Regions from separate parts of the Streptomyces sp. NPDC044033 genome, predicted to be linked through region 2. Evidence: riboswitches for the same ligand, from Rfam matches in the RefSeq annotation. Region 2 holds a riboswitch; each other region holds the start of a gene.
What was found. A riboswitch is a leader RNA that binds a small molecule or an ion and turns the genes downstream of it on or off. The one in region 2 is predicted to bind cyclic di-AMP.
Positions count from the first base shown of each region.

Region 1 (5,078 bases), on a different contig from region 2:
CGCCGACGAACTGGCCCGGTTCGCCGTGCTGTTCGGCGACCCGCAGCTCGCGCTGTCCGCCGTCGGGCGGGTGCTGGACATCACCGCGGAGGAGGTGCGGGCCGTCGCCAAGGCCCGGCTGCACCCCGAGAACCGCGCGGTCCTCGTCTACGAGCCGACCGAGCCGACCGAGCCCGCGGAGGCCGAGCAGGCCGACGAGGACACGGCGGACGCCGGACCCGGCGAGAACGCCGGAACCACCGCGACCACCGCGACCACCGCGACCACCGCGACCACCGCGACCACCGCGACCACCGCGACCACCGTGAACGCAGCGAACGCCGAAGAGCAGGAGGCGGGCCAGTGAGCGACGCCGTGGCCACCACCACCATGCAGTTCCACCCGCAGCCGCAGCCCGGCACCGCCACTCCGTGGGCCTTCCCGGCCCCCGAGCGCGACCAGCTGCCCAACGGCCTCACCCTGCTGCACTGCCACCGCCCCGGCCAGCAGGTCGTCGCCGTGGAGGTCAACCTCGAAGCGCCGCTGGAGGCCGAACCGGCCGGGCTCGACGGCGTCGCCACGATCATGGCGCGCGCCCTGTCCGAGGGCACCGACAAGCACTCCGCCGAGGACTTCGCCGCCGAGCTGGAGCGCTGCGGCGCCACCCTCGACGCGCACGCCGACCACCCGGGCATCCGCGTCTCGCTGGAGGTCCCGGCCTCCCGGCTGCCCAAGGCGCTCGCCCTGCTCGCCGACGCCCTGCGCGCACCGGCCTTCGCGGACAGCGAGGTCGAGCGGCTCGTGGGCAACCGCCTCGACGAGATCCCGCACGAGCTCGCCAACCCGGCCCGCCGGGCCGCCATGGCGCTCTCCAAGCAGCTCTTCCCCGCGGGCGCCCGCATGTCGCGGCCCCGCCAGGGCACCGAGGAGACCGTCCGGAACATCGACGCCGCGGCCGTACGGGCCTTCTACGAGGCCCACGTGCGGCCCGCCACCGCGACCGCCGTGGTCGTCGGCGACTTCACCGGCGTCGAGCTGGCCCAGGCCCTCGCCGACACGCTCGGCGCGTGGACCGGCGGCACCGCCGAGCCGTACCCGGTGACGCCCATCACCGCCGACGACACCGGCCGGGTGGTCATCGTGGACCGCCCCGGCGCCGTCCAGACCCAGCTGCTCCTCGGCCGGGTCGGCCCCGACCGGCACGACCGCGTCTGGCCCGCCCAGGTCCTCGGCGCGTACTGCCTCGGCGGCACCCTCACCTCGCGCCTGGACCGCGTCCTGCGCGAGGAGAAGGGCTACACCTACGGCGTGCGCTCCTACGCCCAGGTGCTGCGCTCCTCGGAGCCCTCGTCCCTCCAGGGGTCCACAGGCGCCTCGCTGCTGGCCATCAGCGGCTCGGTGGACACCGAGTCCACCGGCCCGGCGCTCGCGGACCTGTGGACCGTGCTGCGGACGCTGGCCGAGGGGGGGCTGACCGACGCCGAGCGCGACGTCGCCGTGCAGAACCTCGTCGGAGTCGCCCCGCTGAGGTACGAGACGGCCGCGGCCGTCGCGGGGACGCTCGCCGACCAGGTCGAGCAGCACCTCCCGGACGACTTCCAGGCCCAGCTGTACGCGCGCCTGGCGGAGACCGGCACGGTGGAGGCCACCGCGGCCGCCGTCAGCGCCTTCCCGGCCGACCGGCTCGTCACGGTCCTCGTCGGCGACGCCGCGGAGATCCAGGGGCCGGTCAAGGCGCTCGGCATCGGAGAGGTGACGGTCGTCACCGGCTGACCGGCTGAGCGGGGGCCCGCTGACGGCCTGACCGGCTGAGCGGAGGACCGCTGACCGGTGCGGCCGGTCGGCGGCGAGGGCCCATAACGGGGCGAGCGGGGCGTGAGGGGTCTACGAGACCCTCACGCCCCGCCGTTTGTCCGGATTATTGGAGAGGTTGCCTGTCTGCTGTGTGGCGTAGGGCACAAAACCCCGGTTCTGTTTGCCGATTGAAAGAAGCCCCGTTTAGCGTCAGGGCGGTTGTCCGTCAGATGTGAGTCGCATCCGCGGCCCCGGGCAACCATCGCCGAGTCCCCAATGGCGTGAGCCAGGGGAGCCGGGGACCCACACGTCCCTGGGGTGAATCGGGCCCCTTCCCGGAGGGATCCGTAGGAGACCTTCCTGCTCCGAACCCGTCAGCTAACCCGGTAGGCGAGAAGGAAGGAAAGGATCAGCCGTACCTATGGCGTTCACCCGTGCCACCGGGAAGCACCGTCGTCCGAGCCGCGCCGTGCGCGTCGGAGCCAACGCGGCGGGGGTCGCGACCCTGGCCGCGACCGGCGTCGTCGCCGGCCTCGCCTCCCCGGCCCTCGCGTCCGGCGGCGACCACACCCCCAAGGTCGAGGACACCGGCCTCACCCAGGTCGTCGGCATGAGCAACGACATGGCCGACAACATCGGCGCCCAGGCCGAGGCCCAGCAGCACGCCGCCGAACAGGCGGCCGCCAAGGCCAAGGCCGCGGCCGTCGCCAAGGCGAAGGCCGCCGAGGCCAAGAAGCGCGCGGACGAGGCCAAGCGGAAGGCCGACGCGGAGCGCGCCGCCAAGGCGAAGGCCGCCCGTGACGAGGAGCGCAAGCGCCTCAACACCTTCGTCCTGCCGGTCGACGGCTCGTACGTCTCCACCGGCTACAAGGCGTCCAGCGGACTGTGGTCCTCCGGCAGCCACACCGGCGTCGACTTCCACGCCGGAACGGGCACCTCCGTGCACGCGGTGGGCGGTGGCACCGTGGTCGAGGCCGGCCCGGGCGGCGCGTACGGCAACAACATCGTCATCAAGATGAACGACGGCACGTACACGCAGTACGGCCACCTCTCCTCCATCGGCGTCTCCGTCGGCCAGACGGTGACCCCGGGCCAGCAGATAGCCCTCTCGGGCGCCACCGGCAACGTCACCGGCCCCCACCTGCACTTCGAGGCCCGTACGTCCCCCGAGTACGGCTCGGACATCGACCCCGTCGCCTACCTGCGCGCGCACGGCGTCGGCCTCTGACCTCGCGCACCCCTTCGCGCACCGAAGGCCCCGGCCCGCCCGGCCGGGGCCTTCGGCATGCGCGGTTCGGCACTTTGGCGTGCGTGCCGCTGGCCGGAAAATAGCCCCGGGACACCGGCGCCGTCGGAAACCGACCGTTCCTGCAATAGAGTCCGCCGGACAGGCGTCAATCGGCCGTAATTCGCGGTGGTTAAGGCGGAGGTTCACCAATGCGGGACCGTATGTGAAGGGCGACGCGGAAGCGGTCCGCGTCCCTCGCGGCATTTCCGCGCACGCGGTCTGCGCGGCGATCCGGGACGACATCGTCTCCGGCGCCCACCCGCCCGGCGGCCGCCTCATCGAGGGGCTGCTGGCGAGCCGCTACGGCGTCTCCAGGGTGCCCGTGCGCGAGGCGCTGCGCACCCTGGAGTCCGAGGGGTTCGTGACCACCCGCCGGCACGCGGGGGCGTGTGTCGCGCAGCCCACCGAGGAGGAGGCCGCCGACCTTCTCGAAGCGCGCGCCCTACTGGAGCCGCTGGGCGCCGCGCGGGCCGCGCAACGGCGTTCCGAGGCCCATCTGAAGGTGTTGCGCGGGCTGGTGCGGCTCGGTCAGGAGAGGGCGCGGCGCGGGCAGTCCGCCGAGTTGCGGCCGCTGGGAGAATGGTTCGACCAGACGCTTGCCGGGGCCTGCGGCAGCCCGAGCCTGACCGCGCTCCTCACCCAGCTGCGGCGCAAGATCGCCTGGGTGTACGCGGCGGAGTCGCCCGCGCGGGCCGTGGAGGCGTGGCAGGTGCGCGGCGCGATCGTGGAGGCCGTTGCCCGGGGCGACGTGGAGCGGGCACGGGCGGCCGCCGCCGCGCGCGCCGAGCGCGTGCTGGCCGAATACCGGGCGCGCCGCCCGCTGCACACGAACGGTGTGAGGACTTCGAAACATTCCGTAAACGAAAAGAGCGTCCGCTCCTGACGGCGAACGCGTATGGGGCGGGCGGAATTCTCGACGCCTGCCCGGGCCGGTTCCGGCGGGTTTCGCGGCGAAATGCCGGCAGAAGGGGCCGTACGGAAATGCTGGGTAGAGAAGGGCCCGGTGCAGAACAGATCCGTACAGAAGGGCCCGGTGCAGAACAGGCCCGTACAGAAGGGCCCGGTGCGCAGGGGCCCGCCTTGCGCAAACGGACCCGCCTGCCCAAACGGACCCGCCTTGCCCAAACGGACCCGCACAGGAACGCCGCCTGCCAAAGAGCCGCGGCGACCGTAATCGGTCACCGCGGCCCGTCGCGCGGCCGTGCCGCGCCGGTGAACCCGAATCAGACGGTCTCCGGGAGCTCCTCAAGCCCCTCGGTGACCAGCTTCGCCAGACGGTCGAGCGCGGCCTCGGCGTCATCGGCCTCGGAGGCGAGAACGATCTCCTCGCCGCCCTGGGCGCCCAGGCCCAGCACCGCGAGCATGGAGGCGGCGTTGACCGGGTTGCCGTCGGCCTTGGCGATCGTCACGGGGACGCCCGAGGCGGTCGCGGCACGGACGAAGATCGACGCGGGGCGGGCGTGCAGCCCCTCGGCCCAGCCGACGGTGACGCGGCGCTCAACCATGGTGTTGCCCTTCAAGTCGTCATTGGTTGTCTAGACCAGTCTCTCACGGTGCCCCGGTCGCTCCTGCGGTGACGTCCGGCGCCGTGCCGCCCCCTGTTCCATCTTGCATGGTCCGCCCTGCCCGCCTTCACCCGCCTTCACCTGCCGTGCTCCCTCGCCCGCCCGGCTCTCCGTCCACCTTGCCCCGACCCACCGGTGAACGCGAGCGGAGGTCCTGTCAGTGCCCGGTCGTACGCTGGCTCCATGCACACGCCGTCGGAGCACGCCGCGTACCCGACCCACTGGGAGGCCGATGTCGTGCTGCGCGACGGCGGCACGGCGCAGATCCGGCCCATCACCGCCGCCGACGCCCAGCGCCTGGTCAGCTTCTACGAGCAGGTCTCGGACGAGTCGAAGTACTACCGCTTCTTCGCCCCCTATCCGCGCCTGTCCGACCGCGACGTCCACCGCTTCACCCACCACGACTACGTCGACCGGGTCGGCCTGGCCGCCACGGTCGGGGACGAGTTCAT
Region 1 covers NZ_JBWKFF010000006.1:202,500-207,577, reverse strand. Annotated here, with positions in the region: gene AC07AB_RS13930 (M16 family metallopeptidase) at 1-346, shown strand, start outside; gene AC07AB_RS13925 (M16 family metallopeptidase) at 370-1,752, shown strand; cyclic di-AMP (ydaO/yuaA leader) riboswitch at 2,027-2,181, shown strand; gene AC07AB_RS13920 (M23 family metallopeptidase) at 2,195-3,001, shown strand; gene AC07AB_RS13915 (GntR family transcriptional regulator) at 3,225-3,944, shown strand; gene AC07AB_RS13910 (HPr family phosphocarrier protein) at 4,285-4,566, opposite strand; gene AC07AB_RS13905 (bifunctional acetate--CoA ligase family protein/GNAT family N-acetyltransferase) at 4,810-5,078, shown strand, end outside.
Region 1: linked by a shared signal. The riboswitch ahead of AC07AB_RS13920 (M23 family metallopeptidase) and the one ahead of AC07AB_RS04135 (M23 family metallopeptidase) in region 2 are both predicted to bind cyclic di-AMP.

Region 2 (5,078 bases):
CCAGCAGCGCCGGCAGCTGCCCCGTGTTGCGCGCGCTCGCGAGCGGGCACGCCACCGTCGGCCGGGCGGCGAGCCAGGCCAGGGACACCGTGGCCTGCTCGGCGCCGTGGGCCTCCGCGACCTTGTCCAGCGCCTCCAGGACGCGCAGGCCGCGCTCGGTCCGTACGTACTCGGCCGCGGTCCCCGACCGCGCGCTGTCCACGGCCGCGCCCGGGCGGTACTTGCCGGTCAGGAAACCCGACGCCAGGCTGTAGTACGGGACCGCCGCCAGGCCGTGGCTCTCGGCCGTCGCGGCCAGGTCGCCCTCGTACGTATCGCGCGAGACGAGGTTGTACTTGGGCTGGATCGCCACGTACTTGGCCAGCCCTTCCGCGTCGGAGAAGGTCAGCGCCTCCGCCAGCCGGTCCGCCGTGATGTTGGAGGCGGCGATCTCGCGGACCTTGCCCTCCCGCACCAGTTCGTCGAGGGCCGTGATGAACTCCGGCACCGGCACGGACGGGTCGTCGTAATGCGTGTAGTAAAGGTCGATGTAGTCGGTGCGCAGGCGGCGCAGGGACTCCTCGACGCCTGCCTTGATGGCGTTGGCCGCCAGGCCCCGGGGCTCCGGGACGCCCGCGCCGACCTTGGTGGCGAGGACGACGTCCTCGCGGTTGCCGCGCGCGGCGAACCAGTTGCCCAGGACGGTCTCGGACTCGCCGCCCGAGTTTCCGGGGACCCACGCGGAGTAGACATCGGCGGTGTCGATGAAGTTGCCGCCCGCCTCCGTATAGGCGTCCAGTACGGCGAAGGACTCCGCCTCGTCGGCTGTCCAGCCGAAGACGTTGCCGCCGAGGCAGAGCGGGTGGACGGACAGATTCCCGATCTTCTTGCGCTTCTCAGCCATGCGCCCATTTAACGCCTTGCACAGGCGCGTTAACGGCATGGATGGATTCATCCGTCCCGTTTTGGCCACTGTGGCCACAGTGGCCTCAAGCGTCCCAACACCCTTGTGGCGTTACGGCTTCATCCCGTGCCCCCGCAGCCATGTCATCGGGTCCACGGGCGCGCCCCCGCCCGGCCGCACCTCCAGGTGCAGATGCGGGCCGGTGGCATTGCCGGTCGCGCCGACCCGGCCGATGACATCGCCCGTCCGCACCGTGCCGGAGTTCACGGCGATCGACGACTGGTGGCAGAACCACAGCTCAGTGCCGTCGTCCAGGGTGAGCACCGTGCGGTAGCCGTACGAGCCCGCCCAGCCGGCCTGGGTGATCGTGCCGCCGTGCACCGCCTTGATCGGCGTACCCGTCGGCGCCGCGAAGTCCTGCCCGGTGTGGTTGGCCGACCACATGTCGCCCGACTGGCCGAATCCGGCGGTGAGCGTGTACGAGCCGACGGGCAGCGCGTACGCGGTGGCGAGCTTCGCCTGCCGCTCCCCCTCCGCCTTCTTGTGGGCGGCCTCCGCCGTCTCCGCCGCTTTCCGCTCGGCCGCCGCCTTCTCGGCCTTCTCCTTGGCCTTCTCCTCGGCCGCCGCCTCCGCCTTCCGCTTCGCCGCCTCGTCGGCGGCCTTGGCCGCCGCGTCCCGGGCGGCGGCCTCGCGCGCCTCGGTGTCGGCGAGGGACTGCTGGTGCTCGGCCTGCTGGAGGATGCGGGCGCGGAGCGCCTCGCCCGCGTTGGCGGTGCCGTTCGCCGCGTCCTCGGCGGAGAGGCCGAGCCCGGACAGCGGCTGGTCCGCGCCGGGGGCCTCCGCGGCGGCCGGGGCGGAGTCGTCCGCCACGAGTGAGCCGATACCCGGCAGGTCCTTCGCCGCCGGCAGCTTCCCCGGCAACTCGCTGATCTGGTCGGCCAGGTGCGCCAGGTCGGGCATGGATATCGGGGGCGCCGGACGGTCCTCGGCGCTGGCCATGCCGCCCGCTCCGACCGCCGCGATGACGCCGACGCCGAGCACCGCTCCGCTACGGGCCATCGTGCCGCCGCGCTGCTTGCCGACCCGGTGCTTGCCGCGGACCGGGCCCACGGAGTCCTCGGTGGGGTTCCACTCCTCCCACAGCTCCGCCCCCCGCTCGCCCGACCAGCCCTCGTTGGGGTCTGCTTCGAAATCCGCGGCTACGTCCGCGTCGAAATCCGCGGCGGCACCCGCGGCGAAATCCGTGGCGAGGTCAGTGCCGGGGCTCAGACCGGTCTCGGGGCCGGAGGTGGGTTCCGCACCGCCGGGAGCGCCCGGCGAAGCCCCGAGTGAGGTGCCGAGGGCAGGTTCATACGACGGCTCATACGAGGACTCATACGGAGGGGCGTACGACGGGTCATACGTCGGCTCGTCGAGGGCAGGCTTGTTGGACGCCACGGGGGCGCACTCCTTTCCTTCCTTCTCGCCTACCGGGTTAGCTGACGGGTTCGGAGCAGGAAGGTCTCCTACGGGCCCCTTCTCGCGAAGGCGCCCGACTCACCCCAAGGTTGGTGGTTCCCCGGTTCCCTGGTGCCTCGTGTCGCCGGTGTTGCCGATGGTGCTGGTGCGCACGGTGTTGCCGGTGTTGCTGGTGCCTGCGGGATTCGGCGAAGGCGCACGGTGCCGCCTCTTGCGACGGTTGTGACGACCGCGCTGCGTTATCGAACGTTAATAGAAGCGAGACCCGGATACCAAGCTGTTGCCCGTAATCCGCACAGGCTTTGGTGAGGACTTTATGGACACGCGTCGGCGAAAGCGGTCGAGTCGGCGCGCGGGCCGAAACCCCTCAGCGGCGATCGTGCAGCAGTCGTTATGCGCAGGGATCAAGATCCACTACGCACCGTGCTCGCCTGCCGGCCGCCGCCCGCAACGCCGGATCGCCAGCAACGCCATGTCGTCCGACGTCCCCCCGCCCGTATGCCGCGCGACGTCCGCGGAGAGCGCCTCCAGCAGCAGGTCCGGGCCGTCGAACAGCCGCCCGCTCAGCCGCGCTTGCGGGTCGTAGAAGTCGCCCCGCTCGTCCCTGGCCTCCGTGACCCCGTCCGTGAACAGCAGCAGCGTCGTCCCCGCCGGGAAGTCCCACGCCTCCACCCGGTCCGGCCATACGCCCAGGTCGCCCATGCCCAGCGGCAGCGCCGGCACCTCCGGTGACGTCTCCACGGCCTTGCCGTCCGCGTACAGCAGCAGCGGCGGCGGATGGCCGCGGTTCACGATGCGCAGCACCGCGCCGCCCGACGCCGCCACCTCCACCTCCGCCAGTACGGCCGTGGTGAACCCCTCGAACTGGTCCAGCCCCTCCCGGCGCACCCCCTCCCGCTGCAACGCCCGCTCCAGGCGGGCCGCGAGCCCTTCGAGGGTCGCCTCCTGCTCCGCCGCCTCCCGGAACGCGCCGATCACGACGGCGACCGCCTCGACCGCCTCCAGGCCCTTGCCCCGGACGTCGCCGACGATGACGCGTACGCCGTGCGGGGTGTCCTGCACCGCGTACAGATCGCCGCCGATACGGGCGTCCGCCTGCGCCGCCACATAGCGCGCCGCGACGCGCAGCCCCTCGCCGATACGGGCCGGGGGCGTCGGCAGCACGGCCCGCTGGGCCGCCTCCGCGATGCCGCGCGCGGACCGCAACTGCTGGTCGCTGCGGCGCACGATGCGGTTGATGCCGAGCGCGAGCACGGCGACGGTCAGGACCGTGGCGACCTTGGTCGCGGACTCGAACGAGTTCACCGCACGGTGGTACGCGTTGGTCCCGGCCGCGGCGGCGACGGCCGCGACGGCGGTGACGACCGTGCCGCGCCGCCCGAAGAGCGGGGCCGCGACCAGCGGAGCGGCCGAGAGGAAGGGGGCCCCGGTGTACTTCGGCGGGGTCAGGAGGTCGAAGAGGACGCCGCCGACGATGAGCACGGCGGGCGCCCAGCGCGCCAGGCGGTTCGCGATCGCGCCGCGGCGCGAGAGGCCGTGCGCGGGCGCTCGTGCGGGCGTGCCCCTGCGTGCCCGGCCTCCGGGGCCTCGCTTCCCCACCGTTCTCTCCTGACCGGTCCGTCCCGCGCGGCGCCCCTCCCAGGCTTCCGGTCGACGCCGGTCCCGGCGACCGCTGTTCGTCCAATCGGGTGACCGCCACCCGCCCCGTCAAACGGGGCCGTCGACGGCGGATCGGGGCGCGGCACGGGCGTAGGCGCTGGTGAGGGTGGTGAGACGGGGAGCGCGCGAGCCATCGGAACGGGCGTACGAGTCAGGAGAGCCGCGCGCGCCGGAGGCCGCGCGCCCCGGCCCAAGCGGCGAGCCGCGCGCCGGGCGCCCCGCCCCGAAACGGACCGGGCCCTGGACACCCCGATCCGGGGTGCCCAGGGCCCAGGGCGTCACAACAGCGCCAGGCGCCAAGCGTGCAGGTGCAGATGCCAGGTGACACGCGTCAGGCACCATGCCTCAAGCGCCAAGCGTCAGGCCGCCGGAGTCCGTCCCCGGCCGCGCCCGGAGCCGCCGTTGCCGCCGCCGCTGCCGCCGCGCCCGCCGCCGCTCCGTCCACTGCCGCCGGCCGCGCCCGAGCCCGAGCTCTGGTACGTACGGCCGCGACCGCCCCGGCTGCCCCGGCTGCGACCGCCGGTGCCGGTGCCGGAACCCGAGCCGGAGCCCGTACCCGGCCGGGACGTCCGCGACTTCGGCTTGCCCTGGGGCTGCGCCGGGGCCGGCGGAGTGATGACGACCGGGACGCCGCTGGGGACGCGGGCGCCCGTGATGCGCGCCAGCTCGGCGTCCTCCGGGCCCACCTTCACGACCTGCGGGGTGATCTTCGCCGTGACCATCATCCGGGTCATCTCACGCCGCTGCTCCGGCAGTACGAGCGTGACGACGGTGCCGGACTCGCCGGCGCGCGCCGTGCGGCCGCCGCGGTGCAGGTAGTCCTTGTGGTCGACGGGCGGGTCCACGTTCACGACGAGGTCGAGGCCGTCGATGTGGATGCCGCGGGCCGCGACGTTGGTCGCGATGAGCGCCGTGACCTGCTCGGTACGGAACTGGTCCAGCGTGCGGTTGCGCTGCGGCTGGCTCTTGCCGCCGTGCAGCGCGGCGGCCCGTACGCCGCTCGCCAGCAGCCGCTTGACCAGCCGGTCGGCGCCGCGCTTGGTGTCCACGAACATGATCACGCGGCCCTCGCGGGCGG
Region 2 covers NZ_JBWKFF010000001.1:912,085-917,162, reverse strand. Annotated here, with positions in the region: gene AC07AB_RS04140 (aldo/keto reductase) at 1-883, opposite strand, end outside; gene AC07AB_RS04135 (M23 family metallopeptidase) at 995-2,320, opposite strand; cyclic di-AMP (ydaO/yuaA leader) riboswitch at 2,333-2,478, opposite strand; gene AC07AB_RS04130 (PP2C family protein-serine/threonine phosphatase) at 2,756-3,940, opposite strand; gene AC07AB_RS04125 (DEAD/DEAH box helicase) at 4,360-5,078, opposite strand, start outside.

Region 3 (5,078 bases), on a different contig from region 2:
CCTCGACGGATCGTTTGTGCACGCCCAATTCGTCCTGGGAGTCCTTGAGACGGGCCAGTTGGGCGTCGGCGCTGGCCCGTACCTGCCGCACCCCGAGCAGTTCGCGTTCGACGCGGTCCACGGCGGCGGCCTGTCGCCCCGCCATGTGGTCGGCGAGCGAGGCGCGGTCCAGGTACTGGCCGGGGGAGGAGGAGAGCGCGAGCCGGATCGTGGGAGACAGGCCGCCGTCGCGGTACTGCGCCGCGGCGTACGCCCCCAGCGCGTTACGGGCCGAGTTGAGCCCCTCCGTCTTGCGGGCGGCCTCGTCGCGCAGCGCGTCCAGCGAGTCCTGCGCGGCGCGCGCTTTCTCCTTCGCGCCGTTGTACCGCTCGGTGGCCGCTTCCGCCTCCTGGTAGTAGCGGTCCACCTGGGTCTTGACCTGGGCCGTGGTGAGCCGGGGCGCGGCGTGCCCGGTGCCTTCCAGCGCGGTGCCGGTGGCGGCGCCCGCCAGGGCGAGGGTCGCCGCGGTGCGTGCGGTGCTGCCGGTGAGCGCGTACGGGCGGTGGCGTTTGGGCTTTCGGTGCGAGGCCACGGGGGCCGTCACTTCCTTCCGGTGCCTTCATGTCGTGCGTGTCCTGGCGCGGTTCGTCGCGGCCGGCCCGGCGGCGGCCCGTATAGGGGGCGGGCCGCCGCCGGGATTTCTCGGCGCGGTGGCCGACGGTCGCCGTTCGAGCGCGGTACGGGCCCTGGCGGGGCCCGCTCGCTCTGGCGGCGACGGTGGGGAGCCGGTCACCTGGGGCAGGACGCTAGGCCCGACCGTCACGGGAATGCGCGTGGATGACCGATATTGGATGAAACCGTTCGCACGGTGACCGCGAGCGATCGGACCACTCGCGCTCGTACGGGAAGTTTTCGGCCGCCCCTGATCGAAGCGGCGAATGAGGCAGACCTGACTGCCGACGGGTGATATGGCCCCGGATACTGTCGGGCCTCATGGACGTACTGATTCACGCCGTCGTCGGCCTGCACATCATCGGCATCGCGGCCCTGCTCGGCGGCTTTCTCACCCAGATGAAGGCCATGGGCAAGGGCGAGGCGCGCATGGTCCCGGCGATGCTGCACGGCGCGCTGACCATGCTGGTGACGGGCGTCGCGCTGGTCGGCCTCAACCAGGCCGAGGACTACTCGCTCAACACCGTCAAGATCGGCGTCAAACTGGCGTTCCTGGTCGTGATCCTCGGCCTGGTCTATGTGAAGCGGGACGACGAGAAGGTGGAAGCGCCCGTCTTCGGCATCGTGGGCGCCCTGACGGTCGCCAACATCTTCATCGCGCTGCTGTGGACGTGAGCGCTCCGGGCCCCGGGGGCCCGGGGGCTCCTCACCCGGGGGCTCCTCACCCGGAGGCTCCTCACCCGGAGGCCCGGGGCGGCGTGAGCGGATCGAGCCCCGGGGCGTGAGCGGACCGTGCTCCGGGGCGTGAGCAGGCTGGGCTCCGGAGCGTAAGCGGACCGAGCCCCGGAGCCTAAGTGCACCAGGATCCGGAGCGTAAGCGGCCTCCGCTACGCCGGGCGCACGCTCCCATAGATCGGCATGTAGAAGATCGACTCCACCCGCACGCTCGCCCCCGGCTTCGGCGCGTGGATCATCTTTCCGTCGCCTATGTACATGCCGACATGGCTGATGTCGTCATAGAAGAAGACCAGGTCACCCGGCTGGAGATCATCCGTGGCGACCCGGGTGCCGGTCTTCACCTGGTCCCAGGTGGTGCGCGGCAGGTCGACCCCGGCCGCCTTCCACGCCGCCTGCGTCAGCCCTGAGCAGTCGTACGAATTGGGTCCGGTGGCGCCCCACACGTACGGCTTGCCCATCTGTGCGCGAGCAAAGGCGATCGCCTTCTCGGCCTTGGCGGAGTGCGCCCCGGTGGGGGCACCGGAGTCGGTGCCGCCTCCCTTGTGGCCCTCGTTCGAGCCCTGCCCCTTGCCGCTGCCGCCACCACCGCTGCCACCACTGCCGCCCTGTGCGGCCTCCTCCTGGTGCCGCTTCTCGGCCTGGCGCTTCGCCAGCTCGTCGGCCTTCTTCTTGGCCGCCGCCTCCTTCTTCTTCTCGATCGCGGCCAGGCGCGCCTTCTCCTCGGCCGTCAGCTTCGACAGCAGCTCCCGCGCCTCGCCGAGCTTGCCCTGGACCGTCTCCTTCTTCGCCCTCAGCTGCTTCTGCGAATCGGTGAGCGCGGCCAGGCTCCGTACCGCCTCGCCCCGGTCCTTGGCCGCCGCCTTCCGCTGCGTACGGAACTCCTGGACGGCCCGCTCCTGCCGGCCCGTCATCCGGTCCATCAGATGCGTCTGGTCGAAGTAGCTCTGCGGGTCGGCGGCGAACAGCAGGTTCGCGGTCTGGCTCATGCCGACGTCGCGGTACTGCGCCGCCGCGTACGCCCCGAGCGCGCGCCGCGCGTCATTGAGCTTCCCGGTGCGCCGGGCCACATCGTCGAGCAGCTTGTCGGCCTTGCTGTTCTGCGCGTCCGTGCGCTCCTTGGCGGCGTTGTACTCCTGCGTGGCCGTGCCCGCCTGCCGGTACAGGGTGTCCACATGGCGCTGGACGTCCTCGACGGAGGGTTTCGGGGCCGTGGGGCGGCCGGGGGAGGCGCTGGCGCTCTGGGAGAGCAGGGTGACGGAGGCCAGCGCCGCCGTCGTGAGGCCGACGGCGGTGCGGCGGCGGGCGGGCGTGTCGAGCAGCCCGTACCCGGACCTGCGAGGCTTGCGGTGCGACGCCAAGGGAGGCGACTCCTTCCGTGGACCGCCTACCGGGTTAGCTGTCGGGTTCGGGCGGAAGGGAAGGTTTATGCCCTACGGTCCGTACGGGCGCGGTATGCACGCGTATGGACCGATTCACCCCGGTGTTGCGTGTGGGTCCCCGGCTCCGGGCGCCTCGCGGCGCGGCCGGACTCGGCGTTGGCGGCCCGTGCAGACGGGGCGTCGGCGGGGAAACGGGCTGCCTGAGCGAGCACCGTAGCCAACGTGCGGGGCCGCTGTGAAGGCTGATGTTCGATATGCCGGAACCGTTCCGTGACTTTAGCCTTTCGCCGCGCGCGCGGCCGTTCCCGCCGGTCCCCGCCCCTCGGCGGCGACTTTCCGCCCGTACTTCCCCGACCCGGGGCCGGGTGTCAGTGGGGCGGCCTAGACTCGGTGGGCGATGAGCAGCCTCTTTGACGACAGCTTCCTGGCGGACCTCGAACCTTCGGGCGAGGAGACCCCGCCGCCGCCCGAGGACTCCGCACCCGAGCCGGTGCCGGACGATCTCTTCGGGGGCGCCTTCGACGCGCCCGTACAGCGGGCCGGCCCGGGCGCGGGGCAGGGCTCCGGGGCGCGCGACGCGTACTACCGGGACGGCGCGCCGCGGCCCGTCATCGACCCCTCCGCGCTGCTGGAGGGGCTCAACGAGGAGCAGCGCGCCGCGGTGGTGCACAGCGGCGGGCCGCTGCTGATCGTCGCCGGCGCCGGCTCCGGCAAGACGCGCGTGCTGACGCACCGGATCGCGCATCTGCTGGGCGCGCGGGGCGTGCACCCCGGCCAGATCCTCGCGATCACCTTCACCAACAAGGCCGCGGGCGAGATGAAGGAGCGCGTCGGCGACCTCGTGGGCCCCCGGGCCAACGCGATGTGGGTGCTGACCTTCCACAGCGCCTGTGTGCGGATCCTGCGCCGCGAGTCGAAGAAGCTCGGCTTCACCTCATCCTTCTCGATCTACGACGCCGCCGACTCGAAGCGGCTGATGGCGCTGGTCTGCCGGGACCTGGACCTCGATCCGAAGCGCTTCCCGCCCAAGTCCTTCAGCGCCAAGGTCTCGAACCTGAAGAACGAGCTGATCGACGAGGAGGAGTTCGCCGGTCAGGCTGCCGACGGCTTCGAGAAGATGCTCGCCGAGGCGTACGCGATGTACCAGGCGCGGCTGCGCGAGGCGAACGCCCTCGACTTCGACGACATCATCATGACGACGGTCCACCTGCTCCAGGCGTTCCCGGACGTCGCCGACCACTACCGGCGCCGCTTCCGGCACGTGCTGGTCGACGAGTACCAGGACACCAACCACGCGCAGTACACGCTCGTGCGCGAGCTGGTGGGGACCGGCACGGAAGAGGTCCCCGCCGCCGAGGTGTGCGTCGTGGGCGACGCCGACCAGTCGATCTACGCGTTCCGGGGCGCCACCATCCGCAACATCCTCCAGTTCGAGGAGGACTACCCGGACGCGACGACGATCCTGCTGGAGCAGAACTACCGCTCCACCCAGACCATCCTCAGCGCCGCCAACGCCGTCATCGAGCGCAACGAGAACCGCCGCCCCAAGAACCTGTGGACCGAGGCCGGGGCCGGAGCCACCATCACCGGCTACGTCGCCGACACCGAGCACGACGAGGCCCAGTTCGTCGCCGACGAGATCGACCGGCTCACCGACGCGGGTGACGCCAAAGCCGGCGACGTCGCCATCTTCTACCGCACCAACGCCCAGTCCCGTGTCTTCGAGGAAATCCTCATCCGGGTCGGGCTGCCCTACAAGGTCGTCGGCGGCGTGCGCTTCTACGAGCGCAAGGAGGTCCGCGACGTCCTCGCCTACCTGCGCGTCCTCGCCAACCCCGAGGACACCGTCCCGCTGCGCCGCATCCTCAACGTCCCCAAGCGCGGCATCGGCGACCGCGCCGAGGCGATGATCGACGCGCTGTCGCTGCGCGAGAAGATCTCCTTCCCGCAGGCCCTGCGGCGCGTCGAGGAGGCGTACGGCATGGCGGCCCGCTCCGCCAACGCCGTCAAGCGCTTCAACGTCCTCATGGAGGAGCTGCGCACGGTCGTCGAGTCCGGGGCCGGGCCCGCGACCGTACTGGAAGCGGTCCTGGAGCGTACGGGCTACCTCGCCGAGCTCCAGGCGTCCACCGACCCGCAGGACGAGACCCGCATCGAGAACCTCCAGGAACTGGCCGCCGTGGCCCTGGAGTTCGAGCAGGAGCGCGACGAGGAGAACCCCGGCACGCTGGCGGACTTCCTGGAGAAGGTGGCCCTGGTCGCCGACTCCGACCAGATCCCGGACGAGGACGGCGACGGCAGCGGGGTCGT
Region 3 covers NZ_JBWKFF010000044.1:16,207-21,284, reverse strand. Annotated here, with positions in the region: gene AC07AB_RS39415 (C40 family peptidase) at 1-571, opposite strand, end outside; gene AC07AB_RS39410 (hypothetical protein) at 973-1,326, shown strand; gene AC07AB_RS39405 (C40 family peptidase) at 1,539-2,747, opposite strand; cyclic di-AMP (ydaO/yuaA leader) riboswitch at 2,756-2,934, opposite strand; gene pcrA (DNA helicase PcrA) at 3,166-5,078, shown strand, end outside.
Region 3: linked by a shared signal. The riboswitch ahead of AC07AB_RS39405 (C40 family peptidase) and the one ahead of AC07AB_RS04135 (M23 family metallopeptidase) in region 2 are both predicted to bind cyclic di-AMP.

Region 4 (5,078 bases), on a different contig from region 2:
GACGTCGAGCGCGAGCGCGATGTCCTGGCCGGGCGCGTAACCGGCCTGCTTGATGGCCTCCACGATGAGGTCGAGCGCCTCGCGGTTCGAGCCCAGGTTCGGGGCGAAGCCGCCCTCGTCGCCGAGGCCGGTGGACAGGCCGCGCTCCTTCAGCACGCCCTTGAGCGTGTGGTAGACCTCCGCGCCCCAGCGCAGCGCCTCGGAGAAGGACTCCGCGCCGATCGGCGCGATCATGAACTCCTGGATGTCCACGTTGGAGTCGGCGTGCGAGCCGCCGTTGAGGATGTTCATCATCGGGACCGGCAGCAGGTGCGCGTTCGGGCCGCCGAGGTAGCGGAAGAGCGGCAGGTCGGACGCCTCGGAGGCGGCGTGCGCGACGGCGAGGGAGACGCCGAGGATGGCGTTGGCGCCGAGCGAGGACTTGTCGGCGGTGGCGTCCAGGTCGAACATCGCCTGGTCGATCAGGCGCTGCTCGGTGGCGTCGTAGCCGACGAGCTCCGGGCCGATCTGCTCGATGACGGCGAGGACGGCCTTCTCGACGCCCTTGCCCTGGTAACGGTTGCGGTCGCCGTCACGCAGCTCCAGCGCCTCGAAGGCACCGGTGGAGGCGCCGGACGGCACGGCGGCACGGCCCGTGGAGCCGTCGTCGAGGCCGACCTCGACCTCGACCGTGGGGTTGCCTCGCGAGTCGAGGATCTCGCGAGCTACGACGACGTCGATGGACGGCACGAATGTCTCCTTCATGGGGTGACTGGTTTCTGCACCCCGAGCCTAACGGGCCGGGGGGCATCCGCCCGCGCGCAGCCCTGTCTCCGAACGGAAAAATGGGCTAAAGAGCCAGATCAGAGGATGAATGGTGATGATGTTCGCCGGACGGGGAACGGGGGCGGGCACTGGACGCGGCGGGGGTGGGGGGGTGCGGGGAAGCGCGCCGGGAGTCCTCGCCCGAGAACGGCGGGCCCTCACCCGAGGTGGCTTGAGGCGGTCCGAGAGGGCTGAGGTGGCCTGAGGATGCCCAAGGTGACCCGAGAGGGCCTGAGAGGTGGCCCCGCGGCAGGGGCGGGCCGGTGCGCCCCTCGCGGGGGCGGTGGGGCCCGGTAGCGCCCCCGCCCCGGTTACCCGCCCCGGATATGCGAGTGCCCCGCTACGGCGCAATCGGGGGGATGGCGCGCCGGAGCGGGGCGGTCTCTCATGAGCGGAGAGACTGGGACGGCGGTGAAGCCGTCCCGGGGAGACGGATCAGCCCAGGTGGAGCTGCTGACCCGGGTAGATCAGGTTGGCGTCGGAGACGATGCCCTTGTTCAGGTTGTACAGCTTCTCCCAGCCGCCCTTGACGCCGTGCTCCTTGGCGATCTTGCCGAGGGTGTCGCCGGACTTGACCTTGTACTCGCCGTCGCCCTTCTGGATGGACTTCGGGGCGGCGGGCTGCGGGGCGGCGGGCTTCGGCGCGGCCTGCTTGGGGGCCTGCTGCTTCGGAGCCTGCTGCTTCGGCGCGGCCTGCTTCGGGGCCTGCTGCTTCGGCGCGGCCTGGCGCTCGCTGCGGTCCGCGTGCTGCGTGCTGCGGCTGCTGGAGCCGGTGTCGACGCCGGCGGAGGGACCACCGGAGGTCAGGTTGCCGGCGCCGGCGCAGGACCAGGCGCCCGGGCCCTGCATGGCGAGCAGCTTCTCGGCGGTGGCGATCTGCTGGCCCTTGGTGGCCAGGTCGGCGCGCGGGGCGTACTGGGTGCCACCCGCGGCGGCCCAGCTGGAGTTACTGAACTGCAGGCCGCCGTAGTAGCTGTTGCCGGTGTTGATCGACCAGTTACCACCGGACTCGCACTGCGCGACCTGGTCCCAGGTGTGGACGGAGGCGGCGGAGGCGGAGGTGGCGCCCATCAGCGGGACGGCGACCGCGGCACCGGCGACACCGGCGAGCGTGGCGACACGGACGGCCTTGGACGGACGGCGGTGCTTGCCCTTGGAGATAAGCATGTTGGTTTCCTCACCGACGCCTACGAGGTGAGCTGTCGGGTTCGGGCTGTGAGCTGCCCGGCCTCGCGTGCCGGAGCACACGGGGCTTCACCCCTAGCCGTCCCGGTCCCCGTCGGTGTCGACGGGCCGTTCCGGCGGCCTACCTGGTTCCCCCGCTCCTGCCTACGGCGCTTGCGCGACGATTCCCCCGACCGCCGGCAGGATTCGGCGTGGCGATCGTGGTGCTCACGGTGGCGAGCGGTGACGACGTTAAACACACTGCCCAGGAGGGTTCAAACCCCCCCTCCTGGCGGCAGTTGCCTCTACTTACCCACAGAAACATCGCATTTCCGCAGGTGAGAGACGGTAGGGAAAGATCGGGCAGACGAGAAACGCGTGACTGTCAACGAGACCCATGTCTCACTTTCCCCCGGAACGGACATACCGCCCGTGCCGTCGCTCTCATTTTCCGAGGTCAAGCTTCTGACCAGGGAAAATAAGATCTGGATCGCTTCCCACGGTGCCGTGGTTGCGTTCGTAGAGGGCATTCCACCCGCCGGAGACGGAGTGCTTCTCCGCGATCACCGAGAGACTGTCTCCCGACTGCACCGTGTAGTCGCGGAGGGCCTGTTGGGACGTACGGGACGACTCCCCGCCGCGCGACGCGTGCCGCCCGCCGCCGCTCCGCCCGGTGTCGTCGTGCGCGGAGCTCGCGCCTTCGTCCCCCTTGCTTCCGCTCTGCCCCCCATCGGAGCCGCCGCGGTGCCGGCCCTCGCTGGGCGTCGGCGTCCCCGTCGTGGAGGGCGTGGGGTCGGTGGAGGGCTCAGGGGCCTTGGAAGGGGTGCTGGAGGGCTCCTGAGAGGGCTTCCCGCCGGGCTCGGGGATCTCGGTCGGGCCGGAGCCGTCCGAGTCCGCCGCGCCGGAGCCCTTCTCGCCGGGTGTGGCGCTCGGGTCGGTCTTGCCCGGGTCGGCCTTGCCCGAGCCCTTGCCGTCGTCCGAGTCCTTGCCGTCGTCCGAGGGTCTCTTGGACGGCTCGGAGGTAGAGGTATGGGACGGCGCGGGCGAGTGGGAACTGGGCTCCGAGGAGGACGGCGCCTGACCGCTGCCCGGGTCCACGCCCGGCGACGCGCCGCCGCGCGTAAGGCCGGAGCTGACCGCGCACCCCGACCACGGCTTGGTGCCCTGGTCCTCCAGGATCTTCTGGGCCACGGCTATCTGCTGGGCCCGGCTGGCCAGGTCGGGGCTCGGCGCGTACGTCGTGCCCCCGTACAGATTCCACGTCGACTGCGACAGCTGGAGCCCGCCGTAGAAGTCGTTCCCGGCGTTGGCGCTCCATGTCCCGCCGCTCTCGCACTGGGCGACGCGGTCCCAGGTCGCGGCGTCCGCGGCGTTCGCGCCGGTGGCCGCGAGCAGCGGCATGGCGATTCCGGCGCCCGTCACCCCCGCTGCTACGACGATGGCGGGGACCTGACGGGGGCGACGGTGTCGACCGTTCCCGGTACGCATGCGGTTGCCTCTCGTGTGGCAGCTGAGTTGTCGGTTGAAGATAGCGACGCACCCAAGGAGTCACAAGCCGATGTAGCCGAGGTCACGCGGAGGTCACGCCGATTGACGCTTCGTCACTTCTGGTGGGGCGTGAACTCCACGGGCAGCGTGCGCAGTCCGCGCATGATGAGTCCGCCGCGCCATCGCAACTCCTCCGGGTCCGCCGCGAGGCGCAGGTCGGGCAGGCGGCGCAGCAGGGTCGCGAGGGCCGCCCGGCCCTCCAGCCTGGCGAGCGGCGCGCCCACGCAGTAGTGGACGCCGTGCCCGTATCCGAGGTGCTGATTGTCACTGCGCGAGAGATCGAGGGTGTCCGGGTCGGCGAACCGCTCCGGGTCACGGTCCGCGGCAGCCAGTACGACGAGTACCGGTTCGCCCGTGGCGATCCGCTGCCCGCCCAGGGTCATGGGCTCGGTGGCGAACCGCCAGGTCGCCAGCTCCACCGGGCCGTCGTAGCGCAGCAGTTCCTCGACACCGGTGGCGAGCAGGCTCTCGTCACCCGCCTCCAGGGCCCGCTGGAGCCGCTCGCGCTGACCGGGGTTGCGCAGCAGCGCGTACGTACCGTTGCCGATGAGGTTGACGGTGGTCTCGAACCCGGCGAAGAGCAGGATGAACGCCATCGCGGCGGCCTCGTTCTCGCTGAGGTGCTCACCGTGGTCGGAGGCCCGGATCAGGCCCGAGATCAGGTCGTCGCCGAGATCCGAACGCTTACGGTGGATCAGCTCCGCCAGATACGTACGCATCTTCTTGACGGAACGGGCCACCCCGCCGCGCGGCCCGCCGCCGTGCCGGATCATCATGCCCACCCAGTCGCGGAAGTCGTCCTGGTCCTCGCGGGGCACGCCCAGCAGGTCGCAGATCGCGTAGATGGGGAGCGGAAAGGCGAACTCGTGGATGAGGTCCGCCGTCCCCTTCTCGCAGAAGCCGTCGATGAGGTGGTCCGTCAGCTCCTGCACGCGGGGCGCGAACTCCGCGACCCGGCGCGGCGTGAACGCCTTCGAGACCAGGCGCCGCAGCCGCGTGTGGTCCGGCGGGTCGATGTTCAGCAGATGCGTCATCAGGTTGGCGCTGCGTTCGCCCGGGATGCCGATCTTGCCCTTGCCGTGCGCGGCCTCGGAGTGGTGCACGGGGTTCTTCGACAGCCGCCCGTCGGCGAGCGCCTGGCGGGCGTCCGCGTAACGGGTGACGAGCCAGGCTTCGACCCCGCTGGGCAGCTCGGTACGGCGCACGGGCGCGTGCTCGCGCAGCCAGGCGTACGCGGGGTAGGGGTCAGCGGCGAATTCCCAGCTGAAGAGGGCGGGAACGGGGGCGTCGGCGGTCTCGTCGTGCACCCCACGACGCTATAGGAGCCCACGGCCGGACGGACGAGGGGCAGCCCGGACGCCCGGACGGACGGCTGGTAGGGGCGACCGCTGCGCACGGCTGTTGCGCATGGCTGTTGCGCATGGCCGTCGTGTACGGCCGCTACGCGTGGCCTTCGCTTAGGGGCTGTCACGTACGGCCGCCGCGCACGGCCGTCACCACGTACGGCTGTCGCGCACGGCCGTTACATATGGCCGTCACGTACGACCGTCAGGTGTGGCTGT
Region 4 covers NZ_JBWKFF010000012.1:157,263-162,340, forward strand. Annotated here, with positions in the region: gene eno (phosphopyruvate hydratase) at 1-729, opposite strand, end outside; gene AC07AB_RS22100 (transglycosylase family protein) at 1,240-1,971, opposite strand; cyclic di-AMP (ydaO/yuaA leader) riboswitch at 1,974-2,118, opposite strand; gene AC07AB_RS22105 (LysM peptidoglycan-binding domain-containing protein) at 2,413-3,390, opposite strand; gene AC07AB_RS22110 (cytochrome P450 family protein) at 3,570-4,823, opposite strand; gene AC07AB_RS22115 (DUF6479 family protein) at 5,078-5,078, opposite strand, start outside.
Region 4: linked by a shared signal. The riboswitch ahead of AC07AB_RS22100 (transglycosylase family protein) and the one ahead of AC07AB_RS04135 (M23 family metallopeptidase) in region 2 are both predicted to bind cyclic di-AMP.